Linked DNA regions of Priestia megaterium. The protein of the gene in region 1 interacts with the protein of each later gene in a pairwise test. Links are inferred from orthologs where the notes say so. Each region holds a gene or a part of one and is shown on either strand. Other genes may lie near its edges. The genes, in order: grpE and CEQ83_RS12385.

Evidence for each region.
Region 2: the proteins of grpE (region 1) and CEQ83_RS12385 interact in binary tests that used the Escherichia coli proteins (3 or more experiments, as listed by UniProt). The link is inferred for Priestia megaterium from one-to-one orthologs.

The regions. Positions count from the first base shown.
Region 1 is NZ_CP023317.1:4,319,652-4,332,139, reverse strand. What follows is about bases 9,509-12,488. They hold grpE (nucleotide exchange factor GrpE), read left to right. Parts: upstream 9,509-10,708; coding sequence 10,709-11,269; downstream 11,270-12,488. Other genes in these bases: dnaK (molecular chaperone DnaK), read left to right, coding at 11,300-12,488; hrcA (heat-inducible transcriptional repressor HrcA), read left to right, coding at 9,575-10,603. Outside these bases: CEQ83_RS22190 (ComE operon protein 2), read left to right, coding at 1-229; CEQ83_RS22185 (DNA internalization-related competence protein ComEC/Rec2), read left to right, coding at 299-2,590; CEQ83_RS22180 (YqzM family protein), read right to left, coding at 2,648-2,782; holA (DNA polymerase III subunit delta), read left to right, coding at 3,110-4,126; rpsT (30S ribosomal protein S20), read right to left, coding at 4,161-4,427; GPR endopeptidase, read left to right, coding at 4,684-5,796; CEQ83_RS22160 (YqxA family protein), read left to right, coding at 5,881-6,216; lepA (translation elongation factor 4), read left to right, coding at 6,345-8,168; radical SAM family heme chaperone HemW, read left to right, coding at 8,344-9,483. UniProt on the Escherichia coli protein: Participates actively in the response to hyperosmotic and heat shock by preventing the aggregation of stress-denatured proteins, in association with DnaK and GrpE. It is the nucleotide exchange factor for DnaK and may function as a thermosensor.
Region 2 is NZ_CP023317.1:2,469,748-2,476,292, forward strand. The notes cover bases 1,707-4,571. They hold CEQ83_RS12385 (Nramp family divalent metal transporter), read left to right. Parts: upstream 1,707-2,431; coding sequence 2,432-3,712; downstream 3,713-4,571. Other genes in these bases: CEQ83_RS12380 (PD-(D/E)XK nuclease family protein), read left to right, coding at 1,707-2,275; CEQ83_RS12390 (hypothetical protein), read right to left, coding at 3,806-4,315; CEQ83_RS12395 (hypothetical protein), read right to left, coding at 4,490-4,571. In the rest of the region: CEQ83_RS12370 (GNAT family N-acetyltransferase), read right to left, coding at 1-24; CEQ83_RS12375 (hypothetical protein), read left to right, coding at 440-934; more of CEQ83_RS12380, read left to right, coding at 1,337-1,706; more of CEQ83_RS12395, read right to left, coding at 4,572-4,798; CEQ83_RS12400 (HAD family hydrolase), read right to left, coding at 5,003-5,791; CEQ83_RS12405 (MarR family winged helix-turn-helix transcriptional regulator), read left to right, coding at 5,990-6,442; CEQ83_RS12410 (hypothetical protein), read right to left, coding at 6,479-6,545. UniProt on the Escherichia coli protein: H(+)-stimulated, divalent metal cation uptake system. Involved in manganese and iron uptake. Can also transport cadmium, cobalt, zinc and to a lesser extent nickel and copper. Involved in response to reactive oxygen.

The DNA.
Region 1 (12,488 bases):
ATATTATGCTAATGATTACAAAAATCATCCGTATGCTGTTGAGTTATTTGAACAGGCGGGAGTGAAAACAGCAAAAGTTGAACTTGATGAAGCAATCATTGACTTAAAAAGTAAAGAGAAGCTTCAATTTGTAACGGATGTTCTCGCTCGTTTAGAAAAAAGCGGAGCTGACGAAGCAGAAGTGATGAATTTACAGCGTGAAGCTCTCGCTTTGTTTACGGCAAATTAAAGGTAAAAGAGGTTTTTTACTTGGTAACAGTAAGAAGCCTCTTTCTTTTAAGGAAGAAAGGAGCTAAAAGTGAAAGGATATTATATTTACTGTGCTTTTAGCATGATGCTAGCCTTATATGTATATGATAATCATTCCGCTGTAAGCCTGTTTTTGCTAATCGTGCTTTTCATTTTTCAATGGCTACAATGTCCGAGGAAAGTGGTTATTGCTTCTGCACTGTTGAGCGTTTTGTGCGTCTACCTATTAGCTGAGGCAAATAACCATAACAAAACGGTTCTTTTAGCTGAATCTTCTACTTTTATAGGCGAAATTTCATCTGTTCCGCATAGTGACGGCGACAAGCTTACTTTTAAGTTTACGGTTCAAAATGAAGAAGTCATGGCTTTTTATAAACTAAAAACGCTGGAAGAGAAACAGCAGCTCGAAAAGCTAACGATTCATCAAGTTTGTCAACTAGCAGGGCAATTAACTTCTCCTTCAGCTGCTCGCAACCTTCATGCATTTGATTATCAGCAATATTTATACCATCAGTCTATTCATTGGCAGCTTAACGTCAAGAGACTTGATTTGGCAAAATGCCAGCTCCCCACCTTAACTCCACTTACGTACCTTACCTTTATTCTTCAAAAAGGAATTAATTATATTCAACAAAACATGTCGGATCCAGGCGCTGGATTTATGCAGGCACTAATTTACGGCGAGCGTACTGGGATCGAAGAAGAGAGTATCAAGCGCTATCAGCAATTTGGTTTAATACACTTGCTTGCCATATCAGGTCTTCATGTTGGACTGCTGACAGCGATGTGTTTTTATTTGCTTATTCGGATTGGAATAACGCGCGAGCGAGCCATTATGCTTTTACTTTTGCTTCTTCCTGTATACATGGTTTTGGCCGGTGGCAGCGCTTCAGTTGTCCGAGCTGTTTTTATGAGTATGCTGATGCTTATATCGATAAAAATACAAAGAAAAATTCTTTTGGTTGATAGCATCAGCCTTGCTTTTATGAGCATGCTTCTTTTCAAACCGTACTATTTATTTGATGTAGGATTTCAGCTTTCTTTTGCCGTTAGTTTTGCCTTGATTTTATCGAGTCAGACAATTTTACCTCGTTTTCATTCTTCTTTCAGCCAGCTCATGGCTGTTTCAGCGATTGCACAAGTCAGTTCACTTCCTTTATTGTTGTACTATTTTTATGGAGTATCTCTCCTCAGTTTGCCATTAAATATGGTTTTTGTACCGTTGTTTTCTCTTGTTGTATTACCTCTTTGTTTGCTCATTCTTTTTGTTCGTATCATCTTGCCGGGAGTGAGTGAATTGCTGGAGCAAATTCTTCATGTTCTTTTACTTGCTTGTGAAAAATTGCTTGATTTTTTTGAGTGGATTCCCGCTGATTTCGTAACGGGAAAACCCCATATTTTGCTGTTTTTGGGCATGTACCTATGCATTTATGCTTTATTTGTGGCGGTCGAAGCAGGGAAATTTTTCGTTCGCTATATGTTTCTTCTCGCGGCATTGTTAGCCGCACAATGTATGTATCCTTATTTGAATCCAAAAGGAACGGTCACAATGGTCGATGTAGGACAAGGAGACTGCTTTATCATTGAGCTTCCTTATCGAAAAGGCGTGTATATGATCGATACCGGAGGAACCGTTTCATTTCCAAAAGAACCATGGCAAAAACGCCGTTCTTCTTTTGACGTGGGAGAAGACGTACTTGTTCCCTTTTTGCATTCAAAAGGAATGACAAAGGTAGATAAAATGATTATCACACACGGCGATTATGATCACGCAGGGGCGGCACAACATTTATTTTCACAAGTGGCTGTCGGAGAGCTGGTGCTTGGAAAAAAAGCCGAATTAAATGACGTAGAGACTGGCTTGGTGATCGCTGCTCAAAAACAAAGCGTGCCTGTTCAAATTGTTCAACAAGGAGATAGCTGGCAAGAAGGAGGTGTCTTATTTCAGGTTATTTCTCCGACAGGTTTCGAAGAAACGAGCAACAACGGCTCAATTGTAATAGACGCTAAGTTAGGAAATTTAAGATGGCTATTCACCGGAGATTTAGAAAAGGAAGGAGAACAAAGAATATTGAAAGACTTTCCCAACCTTAAAGCAGATGTATTAAAAGTGGGTCATCATGGCAGTAAAACCTCAACTTCAGAAGAGTTTGTTCAACATTTAAACCCTAAAGTAGCGCTTGTTTCAGCGGGGCAAAAAAATCGTTATGGTCATCCCCATCAAGAAATATTAGAGCTTCTGAAAAGCTACGGGGTGTACATTTACCGAACGGATGAAGATGGTGGGGTAATGTATGAATTTACAAAAAAGTCAGGAACGTTTTCGCAGCAACTTCCATAGTCTATAGTAAGAAAAACGAACTGAAAAAGACTGCTAAGAAGCAGCCTTGAAGCAATTTTACGAACCCAAGTAGTGAATCACAGTTGCAATAACAAATAAGGCAGTGAAAAAGCCAAATGAAACACCAAATCCTACGGCAGAATCGACAGCGTCGTTTCGTTTACTTTGGACACTTTCTTCAAATTGGTTCATTAACACCCCTCCTGTTTACAGTATAATCTAACTTTTTTTAAAAATCTAGACAATTTAAAAGCGTTTTCACAAACTGACAACAGTTAACAACTATACTTTATGAGCATGAGGAGAAAATAGAGATAAGGGTTTAATCATTAACAAATAAGTAACCTAGGGCTTATATTGTTGATGTTTATCATAAACTGAGGAATTGTCGTTTTAAGACAATTCCTTTTGTATTGTTGCCAAAAACTCATAACACCTTTACGATAGAAATTGTATTTTGTTTATCAGTAACTATACATAATCAATATAGATGAATAAAAAAAGAGGAGCGTATATACGTTGGCAGTTGATAGCTTAAAAAGTATTACCAAAAATAATATCGCCCCCGTTTATTTAATACACGGGGTTAATGCATTTATGAGTAAAAAGATTAGAGATAAAATCGTCGACTATACGTTGAATGAAGAAGATAAAGAATTTAACTTGTCCCTATACGATTTAGAAGAGACATCGATTGATCAAGTTCTAGAAGATGCTGAAACGCTTCCTTTTTTAGGAGACAAGCGTGTAGTGGTTGCGAAAAATGCAGCATTTTTAACGGCTGAAAAATCAAAAGATAAAGTTGAGCATGATCTGGCAAAACTTCAGCAATATGTCGAACAGCCCCCGTCTTTTTCAACGTTAATTCTTCTAGCCCCTTATGAAAAGCTGGATGAAAGAAAAAAAATAACAAAATTATTAAAAAAACAAGCAGCTTACATCGAAGCGAACGAATTTGGTGAAAAAGAAATGAAGCAGTGGATTCATAATTTGCTTTCAAAAGATGGAGTGAATATGGATGAAGATGCTGAAACGCTGCTTATTCAGCTTGTGGGGCTTAATGTAACGCTTGTGACAAATGAAATTGAAAAAATGGTGTTATACGTTGGACAAGGAGGAGTCATTACAAAAGAAGTAGTGCTTAAGCTTGTGGCAAAAACGCTTGAACAAAACGTATTTACGCTTATTGACGCTGTTATTCAGCGAAAGGTTTCTATCGCTTTAAATATGTATCAGGATTTGCTGCGTAACAACGAAGAGCCTATTAAAATTTTATCTTTGTTAGCGACGCAGTTTCGTTTAATTTATCATACGAAGCAGCTGTCTAGCCAAGGGTACGGTCAGCAGCAAATTGCTCAAACGATTAAAGTTCATCCGTTTCGTGTGAAAATTGCTTTGCAGCAGAGCCGAAGTTTTGAGGAACAGCAGCTTAAAGAAATTTTAAAGGATTTAGCAGAGGCGGATTATGAAATGAAGACGGGGAAAATGGATAAAGCGCTTATTTTACAGCTGTTTTTATTAAAAAGAGCGCAATAAAAAAACGATCCTAATGGGATCGTTTTTGTCTCAATTATGCAGATAAACCGTTAAGTTTTACTGCTAAGCGAGATTTTTGACGAGCTGCAGCATTTTTGTGGATAAGACCAGATTGTGCGGCTTTGTCTAATTTTTTAGAAGCAACAGCAAATGCTGCTTTTGCGTTATCTACATCGTTGTTTTCAACTAAAGCTTCAAAGTTTTTGATTGCAGTACGCATAGCTGATTTAGCTTGAATGTTATGAGCACGGCGAGCTTCAGTAGTTTTTACACGTTTGATAGCTGATTTAATGTTTGGCATCCGTTTCACCTCCCGAAATGATAACAATCGAGATTATATAGAACTCGACATTCTTCACAATAAGAACAAAAGATATTTTATCAAACACAAGGACAGAATGCAATAGCCTTGACAAGGAATTTTATATGACAGACCTCTCTTTAAAAGCTTGTAGCTGATATTGCGCCCTTCCTTCTACTTTTCATTTCTTAAATGCATGAATCTGCCAGTCCTCGGTGACAATAATTTCAACAAAGATTGTCTAGGAGGTTAAGAAATGGAAAAAGAACTTGATTTAAGTCAATATAGCGTGCGCACGGATTTAGCTGTCGAAGCAAAAGACATAGCGTTAGAAAATCAGCCTAAACCGAATAACCAGTCAGAAATCAACGGCGTAATTGTAAAAGAAAAAGAAGAACAAGGTGTCAAAATTTCAATGGTAGAAATTACGGAAGAGGGCGCAGAAGCAATCGGTAAGAAAAAAGGCCGATATGTAACCCTTGAATCGGTAGGCATTCGCGAGCAGGATACTGAAAAGCAAGAGGCTATGGAAGAAGTATTTGCTAAAGAGCTGAATTTTTTTATTAAAAGCCTCAACATTCCAGATGATGCTAGCTGTCTTGTAGTAGGTCTTGGAAACTTAAGTGTGACACCAGATGCGCTTGGACCAAAGGCAGTAGATAATTTGTTGATTACAAGACATTTGTTTGAGTTACAGCCTGAAAGCGTGCAAGATGGCTTTAGACCCGTTAGCGCCATTGTTCCGGGAGTAATGGGAATGACGGGTATTGAGACAAGTGATATTATCTTTGGCGTTGTAAAGAAAGTGAATCCAGATTTTATTATTGCAATCGATGCGCTGGCCGCTCGCTCGATTGAACGGGTAAATGCTACCATTCAAATTTCAGATTCAGGTATTCATCCTGGGTCTGGGGTTGGAAACAAGCGCAAAGAAATCAGTTATGAAACACTTGGCATTCCAGTTATTGCAATAGGTATTCCAACGGTGGTGGATGCTGTGTCCATTACAAGCGATACAATTGACTTTATCCTAAAACATTTCGGCCGAGAAATGAAAGAGCAGGGAAAGCCGTCTAAGTCGCTGCTTCCGTCCGGTATGACGTTTGGAGAAAAAAAGAAGCTCACGGAGGATGATTTACCCAATGAAGAGCAGCGTCAAACGTACCTCGGTATGATTGGCACTCTTCCCGATGAAGAAAAAAGACGTCTTATTCATGAAGTGCTTGCACCTTTAGGTCATAATTTGATGGTTACGCCAAAAGAAGTGGATATGTTTATTGAAGATATGGCTAATGTAGTTGCAGGAGGACTTAACGCTGCTTTGCATCATGAAGTGGACCAAGAGAACTTTGGGGCATATACTCATTAATACGCTTTTAGATGAATGAGTTCTTCAGAATATAGTCATAATGGTTAGTACTACAGAAGATAAAGAAGTAAGGGGCCTAATAATATGATTAAATTTACTTTAAAATCAGTAGTGCTAACTATTTTTTTACTGTTCGTCGTATTTTTAGGAATGCAGACGGCTCAGCAAGGGTTGATTAAAATGAAGGGATATAATGATCCTTCGATTGAACATGTTATTAATGTGTCTAAAACGTCAGATGGTCAGGTGGAAGCTGCTGTTTTAGGTTCAAAAAAAGTTGTGAACATTGATGAAAAACAGCAGCTTTTAGAAAAACGAAAGGCTTTTAACTTTTTCTCCTCGCTAGGTCAAAGTCTAGCAGAAGGCGTGAAAAGTACAATAGGAAAAGCTTTTAAGGCTATCCATCATCTTCTTAATTAAAAGCAGAATCTCTTTCTGCTTTTTTGTATGGAAAAATCCCCAATGGAATGCTTATTGAATGTTGACGAATGTGTTGTTATAATTTAGTTTAGTGTATTTTGCCGATTTTCAGTAGGAGTGAAAAAAATATGGATAGAGAAGCAAGATTGAAACGACAATCGAAAATCAGAAACTTTTCGATTATTGCTCATATAGACCACGGTAAGTCAACATTAGCAGACCGTATTTTAGAAAAAACAAATGCGTTAACACAGCGAGAAATGAAAGCTCAGCTTTTAGATTCGATGGATTTAGAACGTGAACGTGGAATTACCATTAAATTAAATGCTGTGCAGCTTCAATACAAAGCAAAAGATGGAGAAGAGTATACTTTTCATCTAATTGACACACCGGGACACGTCGATTTTACATATGAAGTGTCGCGAAGTTTAGCCGCGTGTGAAGGTGCTATTCTAGTAGTAGATGCAGCTCAAGGTATTGAAGCTCAAACACTAGCAAACGTATATTTAGCGCTTGATAACAACCTTGAAATTTTACCTGTCATTAATAAGATTGACCTGCCGAGCGCAGAGCCAGAGCGAGTGCGCCAAGAGGTTGAAGACGTAATTGGATTAGATGCGTCAGAAGCAGTATTAGCTTCAGCTAAAGCAGGAATTGGAATCGAAGAAATTTTAGAACAAATTGTTGAAAAAGTTCCTGCTCCTGAAGGGGATCCAGATGCACCGCTTCAAGCGCTAATCTTTGATTCATTTTATGATGCATACCGAGGTGTAGTTGCATCTATTCGTATCGTACAGGGACGAGTAAAAGTAGGCGACAAAATTAAAATGATGGCAACAGGAAAAGAGTTTGAGGTAACGGAGCTAGGTGTGTTAACCCCAAAAGCCGTTGCTAAAGATGAACTTTCTGTTGGCGACGTAGGGTTTTTAACAGCAGCTATTAAAAATGTTGGAGATACGCGAGTAGGGGACACGATTACTCTTGCCAAAAACGGAGCAAGTGAACCTCTTCCTGGCTATCGTCGTCTGAATCCAATGGTATACTGCGGACTGTATCCGATTGATACAGCGAAGTATAACGATCTTCGTGAAGCACTAGAAAAGTTAGAGCTAAATGACTCTGCACTTCAGTTTGAGCCAGAGACGTCTCAGGCCTTAGGGTTTGGTTTCCGATGTGGATTCTTAGGACTGCTTCACATGGAGATTATCCAAGAGCGTATTGAGCGTGAATTTAAAATCGATTTAATTACAACAGCTCCAAGCGTTATTTATGACGTATATTTAACAGACGAGACTCATCTGTCTGTAGATAACCCTTCTAATATGCCGGACCCACAAAAGATTGAACGCGTGGAAGAACCGTATGTGAAGGCCACAATGATGGTACCAAACGATTATGTTGGTGCTGTGATGGAGCTTTGTCAGAAGAAGCGAGGCAACTTTATTGATATGCAGTACTTGGATGCTAATCGCGTGAGTATTGTATACGAAATTCCGCTGGCTGAAATTGTATATGATTTCTTTGATCAACTAAAATCAAATACAAAAGGCTACGCGTCGTTTGACTACGAGCTTATCGGATATCAGCCTTCGAAGCTTGTGAAGATGGATATTCTCTTAAACGGTGAAACGGTCGATGCGCTGTCCTTTATCGTTCACAGAGATTCAGCTTACGATCGTGGTAAAGTCATTGTAGAAAAGCTTAAAGAGCTTATTCCACGTCAACAGTTCGAAGTGCCGATTCAAGCGGCAATCGGTCAAAAAATTGTGGCGCGTTCAACAATTAAAGCCATTCGCAAAAACGTTTTAGCAAAATGTTACGGAGGAGATATCTCTCGTAAACGTAAACTTCTTGAAAAACAAAAAGAAGGTAAAAAACGTATGAAGCAGGTCGGTTCTGTTGAAGTACCGCAGGAAGCATTCATGGCTGTGCTTCGCATGGACGAAGATTAATAGCTGAAATTCTATTATTTAACATGTCAAATTAGTTTTGAAAATGAAGCGAATCTGATACGATAGTAAAGAGTTTTGAGCGCTGTAAATAAGTGTGAACGAACATAGATAAAAATACCGCAGAGAGACTCTGCGGTATTTTTATCATTTATAAATGTGATTGAGGTGAAAGTCCATGGTGAAGGCAGCATATCTGCATATCCCGTTTTGTCATCATATTTGTCACTATTGTGACTTTAATAAAGTGTTTTTCAAAAATCAGCCCGTTATGCCGTATTTGAAAAGCATGCGAGAAGAAATGAAACAAACAGTCGAACGTTATCCAACGACCAATTTGAACACGATATTCGTTGGGGGTGGAACGCCCACAGCCTTAGATGAACAGCAGCTGGAGTATTTTTTAGAATCCATTCGTATGTATCTTCCTTATGATGAGAAAGGTGAGTTTACATTTGAAGCGAATCCGAATGAATTGACAAAAGAAAAGCTTCAGCTTCTCCATGACTATGGCGTGAATCGTTTAAGTATTGGTGTACAAACGTTTAATGAAAGGTTATTGGAGAAAATTGGACGTGTGCATTCAAATAGGCAGGTATTTGATTGTATTGAGCAAGCGAGAAAGATTGGAATGTCGAATATAAGCTTAGACTTAATTTATAGCTTGCCGGAACAAACGGTAGCTGATTTTTCTTCTACGCTTCAAACCGCTTTTTCATTAGAGGTAGAGCATATGTCTGCCTATTCGTTAATTATTGAACCTAAAACGGTATTTTATAATTTAATGAATAAAGGGAAGCTGCCGCTGCCTGCTCAAGAAGAAGAAGCAGCTATGTATGAGCTGCTTATGAAAGAAATGGACAAACAAGGTTTTCATCAATATGAAATCAGTAATTTCGCAAAGTCAGGCTACGAGAGTATTCATAATCTAACATATTGGAACAACGACGATTATTACGGAATTGGTGCAGGCGCACACAGCTATATTGACGGAATAAGACGAGCAAATATTGGACCATTAAAAAAGTACATTGATTCAGTCGAGCAAAAAGGAAATGCATATCTTAATGAAGTGAGCGTGACCGAGGCTGAAAAAATGGAAGAAGAAATGTTTTTGGGCCTTCGTAAAACGAAAGGAGTCTCAAAAGAGGAGTTTAAGCAAAAATTCAATCGAGAATTAAAAGATGTATTTGGAGAACCTATTCAAGAATACAAAGAGAAAGGACTTCTGGGTGAAGACAATAGCTCCGTCTTTTTAACACACAATGGTCGATTTTTGGGGAATGAAGTTTTTCAAGCCTTTATTGGGATAATCTAATACCAAATCGTTGACATCGCTATAGTGATTTGGTAATTTATTATTAGATTTAGCACTCAGAGTTTTAGAGTGCTAACAGAGGTGATGAAGCGTGCTTACTGATCGACAGTTATTAATTTTACAAGTCATTATTGATGATTTCATTCGATCTGCGCAGCCGGTAGGCTCTCGAACATTATCTAAGAAAGAAGAGTTTAATTTTAGTTCGGCTACGATTCGTAATGAGATGTCAGACCTAGAAGAACTTGGATTTATTGAAAAAACTCATACTTCTTCAGGGCGCGTTCCGTCTGAGAAAGGCTATCGTTATTATGTTGATCACCTAGTGTCCCCGCAGCACTTGAAAGCAAGCGATGTTTCTACAGTACGTTCGGTATTTGCTGAGCGCATTGTAGAACTGGAGCAGCTCGTTCAAAAATCAGCGCAAATTTTATCTGATTTAACGAGTTTAACGTCCATTGTGCTAGGGCCAAAAGCGGTCAGCCATAAGTTAAAACAGCTGCAGATTTTACCTTTAACGGCTCAGTCAGCTGTTGCCATTATTGTGACTGATACAGGACACGTTGAAAGTCGGACGATTACGTTACCGAGCAGTATTCAACCTTCCGATATTGAAAAGATGGTTAACATTTTGAACGAAAAGCTCATCGGCGTTCGCATTACTGATTTACATGATAAAATGTACAAAGAAGTAGCGACGCTCTTAAAAAGCCACATTCAAGGGTATGAGCAGACGATGGACATACTCAATGATGCATTAAAGCTCAACATGAATGGCAAATTAGTAGTTGGCGGCAAAACGAATATGTTTGCTCAGCCGGAATTTCATGATCTTAATAAAATTCGCGGGCTGTTCAACATTATTGAACATGAACAGCAGTTTTATAAGCTGCTAAGCCCAAATGAGGCTGGCATACACGTGAAAATTGGTCATGAAAATAAGTTGAATGAAATGGTAGGCTGCAGCTTAATTACAGCTAGTTATTCTTTTGGTCACGAACAGCTCGGCACAATTGCTATACTGGGACCGACCCGCATGGAATATGCGCGTGTGATTAGTTTGCTTACACTGCTATCATCAGATATGTCTCAAGTGTTAACAAACTTGTATAAAGAATAAAGGAATCGGGTGGAATATATTACTTCCATCCTTTCCCTGTGATAAAATAAAAATCGTTGTTTAAAATGTGAAAATGTGTGTAAACATTTAAGGGAGGTGAATGAATTGTCAAACGAAAAGCAAGTAGAAGAACAAAACGAAGAAGTGGTTGAAGAAGTTCAAACAGAAGCTGCTGAAGCAACTGAAGCTGAAGCGTCTGAGGAAGTAAACCCTCTTCAACAAGAAAATGATCAATTAAAGCAACAGCTTGAAGAAGAAGAGAATCGCTACTTACGTCTACAAGCTGATTTCGATAATTTCCGTCGTCGTTCACGTCTCGATGCAGAAGCTGCTCAAAAATACCGTGCTCAATCATTGGTTGCGGATATTTTACCAGCACTTGATAACTTTGAACGTGCATTACAAGTTAACACAGCGGACGAACAAACCAAATCTGTGCTACAAGGTGTAGAAATGGTATACCGTCAATTGGTAGAGGCACTTCAAAAAGAAGGTGTTGAAGCAATTGAGTCAGTTGGGAAAACATTTGATCCATACGAGCATCAAGCAGTGATGCAAGTAGAAGACGATGAATACGAACCGAACACGGTAGTAGAAGAGCTTCAAAAAGGTTACAAATTAAAAGATAAAATCATCCGCCCTGCGATGGTTAAAGTGAATCAATAACACTACATATTATGAAGGAGGTCATTGTCAATGAGTAAGATCATTGGTATCGATTTAGGTACAACTAACTCTTGTGTCGCTGTATTAGAAGGCGGCGAACCAAAAGTAATTCCAAACCCAGAAGGAAACCGTACAACGCCATCAGTTGTGGCATTCAAAAACGGTGAGCGTCAAGTTGGGGAAGTAGCGAAACGTCAAGCTATTACAAACCCTAACACAATTATTTCAGTTAAACGTCATATGGGTACAGACCATAAGGTGGAAGCTGAAGGCAAGCAATACACGCCTCAAGAAATGTCAGCTATCATTCTTCAACATTTGAAAGGTTATGCTGAAGAGTATTTAGGTGAGCCTGTAACAAAAGCTGTTATCACAGTTCCTGCTTACTTTAATGATGCTGAGCGTCAAGCAACAAAAGATGCTGGTAAAATTGCTGGTTTAGAAGTAGAGCGTATTATTAACGAGCCTACTGCAGCAGCGCTTGCATACGGATTAGAAAAAACAGATGAAGATCAAACAGTTTTAGTTTATGACCTTGGTGGCGGTACGTTTGACGTATCTATTCTAGAACTTGGCGACGGCGTATTTGAAGTTCGCGCAACTGCAGGTGACAATCGCCTTGGTGGTGACGACTTTGACCAAGTAATCATCGACTATTTAGTAGCTGAATTCAAAAAAGAAAACGGCGTTGATTTAAGCAAAGATAAAATGGCGCTTCAACGTTTAAAAGATGCGGCTGAAAAAGCGAAAAAAGATTTATCAGGCGTAACATCTACACAAATTTCTTTACCATTTATCACTGCTGGAGAAGCTGGTCCTCTTCACTTAGAAGTATCTTTATCACGTGCTAAATTTGACGAGTTATCAGCAGGTCTTGTTGAACGTACAATGGCCCCTGTGCGTCAAGCTTTAAAAGATGCAGGTCTTTCTGCAAGCGAACTTGATAAAGTAATCTTAGTTGGTGGTTCAACTCGTATCCCAGCGGTACAAGATGCAATCAAAAAAGAAACTGGTCAAGATCCTCATAAAGGTGTAAACCCTGATGAAGTAGTTGCACTTGGTGCAGCAATTCAAGGTGGCGTATTAACTGGTGATGTAAAAGACGTTGTATTACTAGACGTAACGCCTTTATCACTAGGTATCGAAACAATGGGTGGCGTATTTACAAAGCTAATTGAGCGTAATACGACAATTCCAACAAGCAAATCACAAGTATTCT
Region 2 (6,545 bases), 1.8 Mb from region 1 along the record:
TAATTCTAGTTCTCTAATTTCCATGCTGATCCCCCTTTTTTGTGTCCCTTTTGTTTGTATATGTATTGGTTCACCTTTATAAAATATAACTTTACAGTTTCTTACGAAAAATACGACTTTTTAAGAAGTGGAAGTAGAACAAAAAACCTACTAATCTCCCTTTTTTTGAAATGCTTTTTTCCTCTGTATAATTTTAAATCACTTATCAACTTCTGTAAATTTTTTAGATTCCCTCTTTTAATTTCCATTTATTTTCCTTTTCTGCGGGGTTGATTTTGATCTAAGGGGATCTTTTATAGAAAACACATGACTATTATCCTGTTTTTTGTGAAGAAAGAAAGCAATAAATGTAATTTCACTTGTAATCGTTTAGAATAGAAAAAGTGGAAATTTTATGTACCTATCCTCCTTAATTATTGGTCTGTGAAAGGAAATTATTATGAAAGTACAACCCGCAAAATGTGGTGTATATGTCTTAAGCGGTCTAGGAGCTGTTACGGTGTTCTTCTTACTTTTACTTAAGAACAGTGCTTTCTTTCTAGAGGAAGAATACGATCAAAACAAACCTGAAGCTGCGCTTGCGGTCAACGAACATACCTATCACCTTCACAAAGGTTCTATTAACTGGTCAAACGGCCGTTCAACAACAAAAAAAGAAATAAATGTATATGATTTATATACATACATATCGCAGCAAAAAAGTATCCCTTTAAAGCAGCAACAATTGGTTAAGCTCCATTTTTCCAACCTAGACGGCGCTTATATTCGCGGCGTGAGCGTGCATATATGGAAAAATAACGGTGAAAAAACCAAGCTGTTTGTCAAAAATAATGAATTTAAGATTCCTGAAAATCAAGGTTTTTACGTTGTAGATATCGTGATTAACTCTACAAGAGGAACAATGCAATATGCGGCAAATGTGCAAATACAGTAAGTTTAGCTGCAGTAAATAAAAGGGGCAGAAATTATAGAAGGGATCAAAAAGTTATTACAAAAAAAGAGAGCAATATGCTCCCTTTTTTATAAAATGAAAAAGACGTCCACGCAGGACGTCTTTGATGCGTTTGTGGCGGGGACCGTGTGACCACATTCACACGTTTAGCTCGAAAGCATGTCCTTCGACTTACACAAATTAGCTCATCGCTTTATTAATGTAACATCTGCCATAGAAAAAAGCAACCCATTTTTAAATAGTTTTTTCTATTTATACATATTTCGCAAGAATCCACAAAATAATATGCATGCGTAGCTATTCACTCTCTACATTTTTAGTCTATTTTAACTCATATACGAATACACTAATAGACCAACCTATGCGCAGTTTTTGAAAAAGGATGTGAATAGCTTGTTTCAAATCACTGATTTCCCTGAATTTTCATGGTCCTATTCCAGGCATAAAATGATCACACAGTGCAAACGAAAGTATGCATATCATTATTATGTCTCACACAACGGATGGCTTGACAGCGCTTCTGCACAGTCTCAAAGCGCTTATCGTTTAAAAAAGGTTTCTACTTTATCTATGTACGCAGGACAAGCCGTCCGTCAGGTGATTACAGAATCCATTTCTGACTATACATCTACACAGATTGTCCCGGGTGAACAAAATTTAGTGAAGAAAGTACAGCAGCTACTAAATAACGCACTGCGTGATTCTACTGACTATGGAGAGCTTTGGTATCATAAGCCTGCTCAGTATAAGATGCTTTTAGAATTCTACGAAAACGGCTATATTTCTAAAAAAGATCTTAAAGACATGCAAAAGCGGGTACACATTTGTGTACATAACTTTTTACAAAGTAAATCGTTTTGCGACGTGGTGTCTTCACCTTCTTTAGAAGTAGATTCTCCTCAGTCGTTTCGTTCTATAAATGTGTATGACCATAAAGTATATGCGCCTTTTCATTCCCTTTTTAAAAATCCAGTCACAGACGAATTTACGATTGTTGATTGGAAAACAAGTAAACAAACAAAAGATGATTTGTTTCAACTGGCAATTTACGCTCTCTACGTGCTAGCTGAATATAATATTTCCGTTGATCAGATAAAAGTCCGAAACGAATACTTGCTTTCAGGCAGTGCGCGTACGTATCAGCTTACTCTTCACGAAATTGAAGCTGTTCTTCGGCAAGTCGATACAAGCATTGACTATATGAAAACTTTTTTGGAACACTCAGAGGTAAATCAACCTCTTCCGCTTGAGCATTTCCCTCAAGCAGATACGCCTTCCTCCTGTCACGGGTGTGCATTTAAAGAATTGTGCCAAACGGGATAAAAAACAGCTGAAGATGATTTATATTTTTTGCTAAACTTTTTTATTGTCAAAAGAACCTTTACTAGCATATAATTTGCATTAAGGAAACATTTTATACTTCATATAAAAAAATTAGCTTGGGCTATTTATTGTTCATCAAAGAAAGGAGCACTAGACATGAAAGATCAAAACGGCAGTAAAGCATTATCAGCTATGCAGCTAAGTGCTCAAGACGTATTGTCGGGTAAAACAAAAGGAATTAAGCGATTATTACCTTTCTTAGGGCCTGCCTTTATCGCAGCGGTTGCTTATATTGACCCAGGTAATTTTGCTACTAACATCGCAGCAGGCTCTCAATACGGATACATGTTGCTTTGGGTTGTATTAATTTCTAACTTAATGGCTGTCTTAATTCAATCGTTATCAGCTAAATTAGGTATTGCAACAGGCTTGAATTTACCCGAGATAGCACAGGAACACTTCCCGTCCTTCGTTTCTTTTGGGCTTTGGATCCAAGGGGAATTAGTCATTATGGCGACGGATTTAGCAGAATTTATTGGGGCTGCTCTTGGAATTTATTTATTATTTCATATTCCTTTGTTCCCAGCTGCACTCATCGCAGCGGTAGGTTCTTTTGCTATTTTAGAGTTACAAAGACGAGGTGTTCGACTGCTAGAAGCAGCGATTGCGGCAATGGTTTTTATTGTGGTATTAGCTTTTGGGACTCAAATGTTTCTTGCGCATCCAGACGGCGCAAGTGTTGTCCAGGGCTTATTTGTCCCTCAGTTTCACGGGACAGACAGCGTGCTGTTAGCTTCTGGGATTTTAGGTGCTACAGTTATGCCGCACGCGATTTATTTGCACTCAGCTCTTACGCAGCGCCGCGTGGTAGGAACTACAGAATCGGAGAAAAAAGCGATTTTCCGCTTTGAATTTATCGATATTGTGATTGCCATGATTATCGCTGGTGCAATTAATGCAAGCATGCTGATTGTCGCAGCCGCTCTATTCTTTAAAAACGGACTAAACGTGCAAGATTTGGACGTGGCTTTTACACAATTTGAACATTTAATTGGTCCTTTTGCAGCTATTGCGTTCGGTGTTGGATTATTATCTTCAGGACTTTCAAGTTCTTCGGTCGGAACAATGTCTGGAGATGTCATCATGCAAGGATTTATTAAACGCAGAATTCCTTTATATCTTCGTCGTTTCATTACAATTATTCCGCCGCTTTTGATTATCGGACTTGGCGTAAATCCAACAAGTGCACTAGTTGTCAGTCAAGTTATTTTATCGTTCGGAATTGCATTTGCGCTTGTACCTCTTATCATGTTTACAAGTAATAAAAAAATCATGGGCGGGTTGGTTAATCATAAAGCAACAACTACTGTAGCTTGGGTGATAGCTGCATTAGTCATTTGTTTAAATATCTTTTTGATTTATCAAACGTTAGCATAGTAAATAAATCAAACTTTCAAGAAAAAACAAAAAAGAGACCCTGAAAAGTTAGATATAGTCTAACAATTGGGTCTCTTTTTTATTATTTTTTTATTAAACGATAGTAAAAATGAAGTAGACGAGAGTTCCAATAATGGCCGACAGTACTAAGCAACCCAGTGGATATAAATAAGAATAGTTTTCTTTACGGATTGAAAGAAGGCGATCCACAATAAAAATAAGAATGACGCCCAACATTCCGAATTCAAACATTAATAACCCAAAAATGGCGTGAAATATGAATGACATGATAAAATCAATTTTTTTACTACGGTCTTTTACAAAAGCACTGACTAATAAATCAACGATAACCGTGCCTAACGTCCCCATTATTAAAAAGAAGGGTGTAAAAAATAAAAGGTATAAAGGAAATAATTCGCTGAAATGCGAACTGTTTTTCTTTATAGTAAAATTGGGAATTGACTCTTTTATCCCTGGTATAAAACAAAAAAGCAAAGCAAAAAGAAAGGCAGCTATGATAGCCGCTGATAGTTTTCTATTTAAATGCATGTTTATTTTTTTATTACTGAATTCAGTATTTGTTTTTGTATGTTTATGATTCATATGTCTTTAACGTGATGTACGCACCTTTTCCTTTCTCGTAACTTTTTATCCACATTTTATGTCCAACTTTTGTTACCAGCACTTACAATGATACACGTTCTTTTTAAAATTGACTACATTAACACGTTTAATGTCTACTTTCTTTTTCTATAAAACAAAAGAAAGGCGTTTTTTCTATATGTAATTAATACTCTTGTTTAGCTCCTTTAACAGGATAAAATTGTGCATCCGTTGTGAAACATAATATTGACCGTGTTTTGATTGTTCGCCAAATGCTAATCGATCATCGGTTTCATCTTCTGTCGCTACCCTGCTTACAGGCGCCATCGTTTCATCTGTTGCTGAAATGGTGTCTGCTCCAGGGGCATGTTTAGGTTGAGGGTTTTTGTAAGTGACGTGCGTATCGCCTTGTTTGTCTTCACAAGCGGCGAGACTTGTGAACAAAACAGCCGCTACAAGGCTTCTGGTAACTATTTTCTTCATGTTATTCCTCCAATGACTAGTCTATATACTATGCTACATGGTATTTATCTGGGAATCGAGGATAAGATTGGTTTATTATGCAGGAAGAAGAAAAAGTGACTGAAGTCAGTGAGATTTGGAACGGATATAGGACTTTCAGAGACTTTTGTTCTTGTTTTTACAACAAAAAAAGAGACGATTTACGCCTCTTTTTGTTTGTTCGTATTACGAATTTAGTTCATCTAAAATTGAATGCAGTTCACTTAAATGGGTAATTTCATAAGTAGGAATGACTTCATTTCGCTCTTTATCGTGACGATTAATCCATACAGATTTCATTCCAACGCGAGAAGAACCCAGTATATCTGTCATTAAATTATCTCCAACCATGATCGCTTCATCTTTCTTTAAATCCATAAGTGATAAAGCATGGTCGAAAATAGATGGATCAGGCTTACCCCGGCCAAATGCCCCTGAAATCACAATCTCATCAAAATATGGAACTAGTTCTGATGTAATATCTAATTTGGTATTTTGTAAGTCAGGTGAACCGTTTGTTAACAGCAGCAGCTTGTACTTTCCTTTTAATTGATCAAGCACTTCAAACGTTTCTTCGTATACAAACGGTGTTTTGCGGCGCTCTAAAGGAAAACGTTCAGCTAATTCCGCTCCAAAAGCATCGTCGTGAATTCCTAGAGCACGAAGGCCTCGAGTCCAAGCTTCTTTGCGATAAGTAGGAACAATATCTTTCATTTTGCGGAATTCATCATGATCGTCTAAAAAATTTCCCCATAACCCTTCAAATGGATTAATGCCAATCATTTGCGTAAATTCATAGGTTTCATACGAAGCATATAATTCTCTTGCTTCCTTACGCACCGCTTCTTCTAGTTCTTCAGGTTTTAGATTATATTTTTCACTTGCATATGTACATGTTGCAACGAATGCTTCTTTTACGCTTTTTTGATCCCAAAGTAGCGTGTCATCTAGGTCGAAAAAAACCGCTTTAATCATGGATGTGTGTACCCCCTACTGTTTTTGAAAAAGTTTAACTATTCTTACACTAGATTACAAGGATACACACAATAAGTCTAGTGTATTTGCGATTTATTGTGTAAATTTATTTTTATAAAGGATCACCTTTACAAACAAATTTACAGAAATAAAAACAGCTGATATAATCACAGCAGGTATATATGCAGGAGGTTTTATATGGAATCGTTAGAAGAAATATTCGGCATTCCCACCGTTCGTACAAGTAAGCGCTTAAGCAGAGTCGTTGCCGCACACTTACGTCCTTTTGGGATTACGCCAGAACAGTGGACCGTTTTAAAGCGCGTATCAGAAGCTGAATATAGTACACAGAAGCAATTAGCTGAGCGAGCAGATAAAGATCAAGCGACGCTGACTAAAATTTTAGATTTACTAGAAAAACAAAATTGGATTCAGCGTGTTAGAAATCCAGAAGATCGCCGCTCGTTTTTTATTCAAATAACAGAAGACGGCCTGCGTTTAAAAACAGAAGTGACGCCTGCTGTAGAACAGGTATTTTCCGAATTAACGTCCCAGCTAAACGAGCAGCAGGTAAAGATTTATACCGACACTTTACAAAAACTTGAACTCCGCGCCGAACAATTGCTTCAAGACGCAGAAAACCTGCGTTAAATACCCAAAACCCCACAGGTAACATTCTGCGGGGTTTTATACGTAGTTGGCAATACATAATACTTCTTTAATTTTTGAAATCACTTGTTTGGTTTCATCTGTT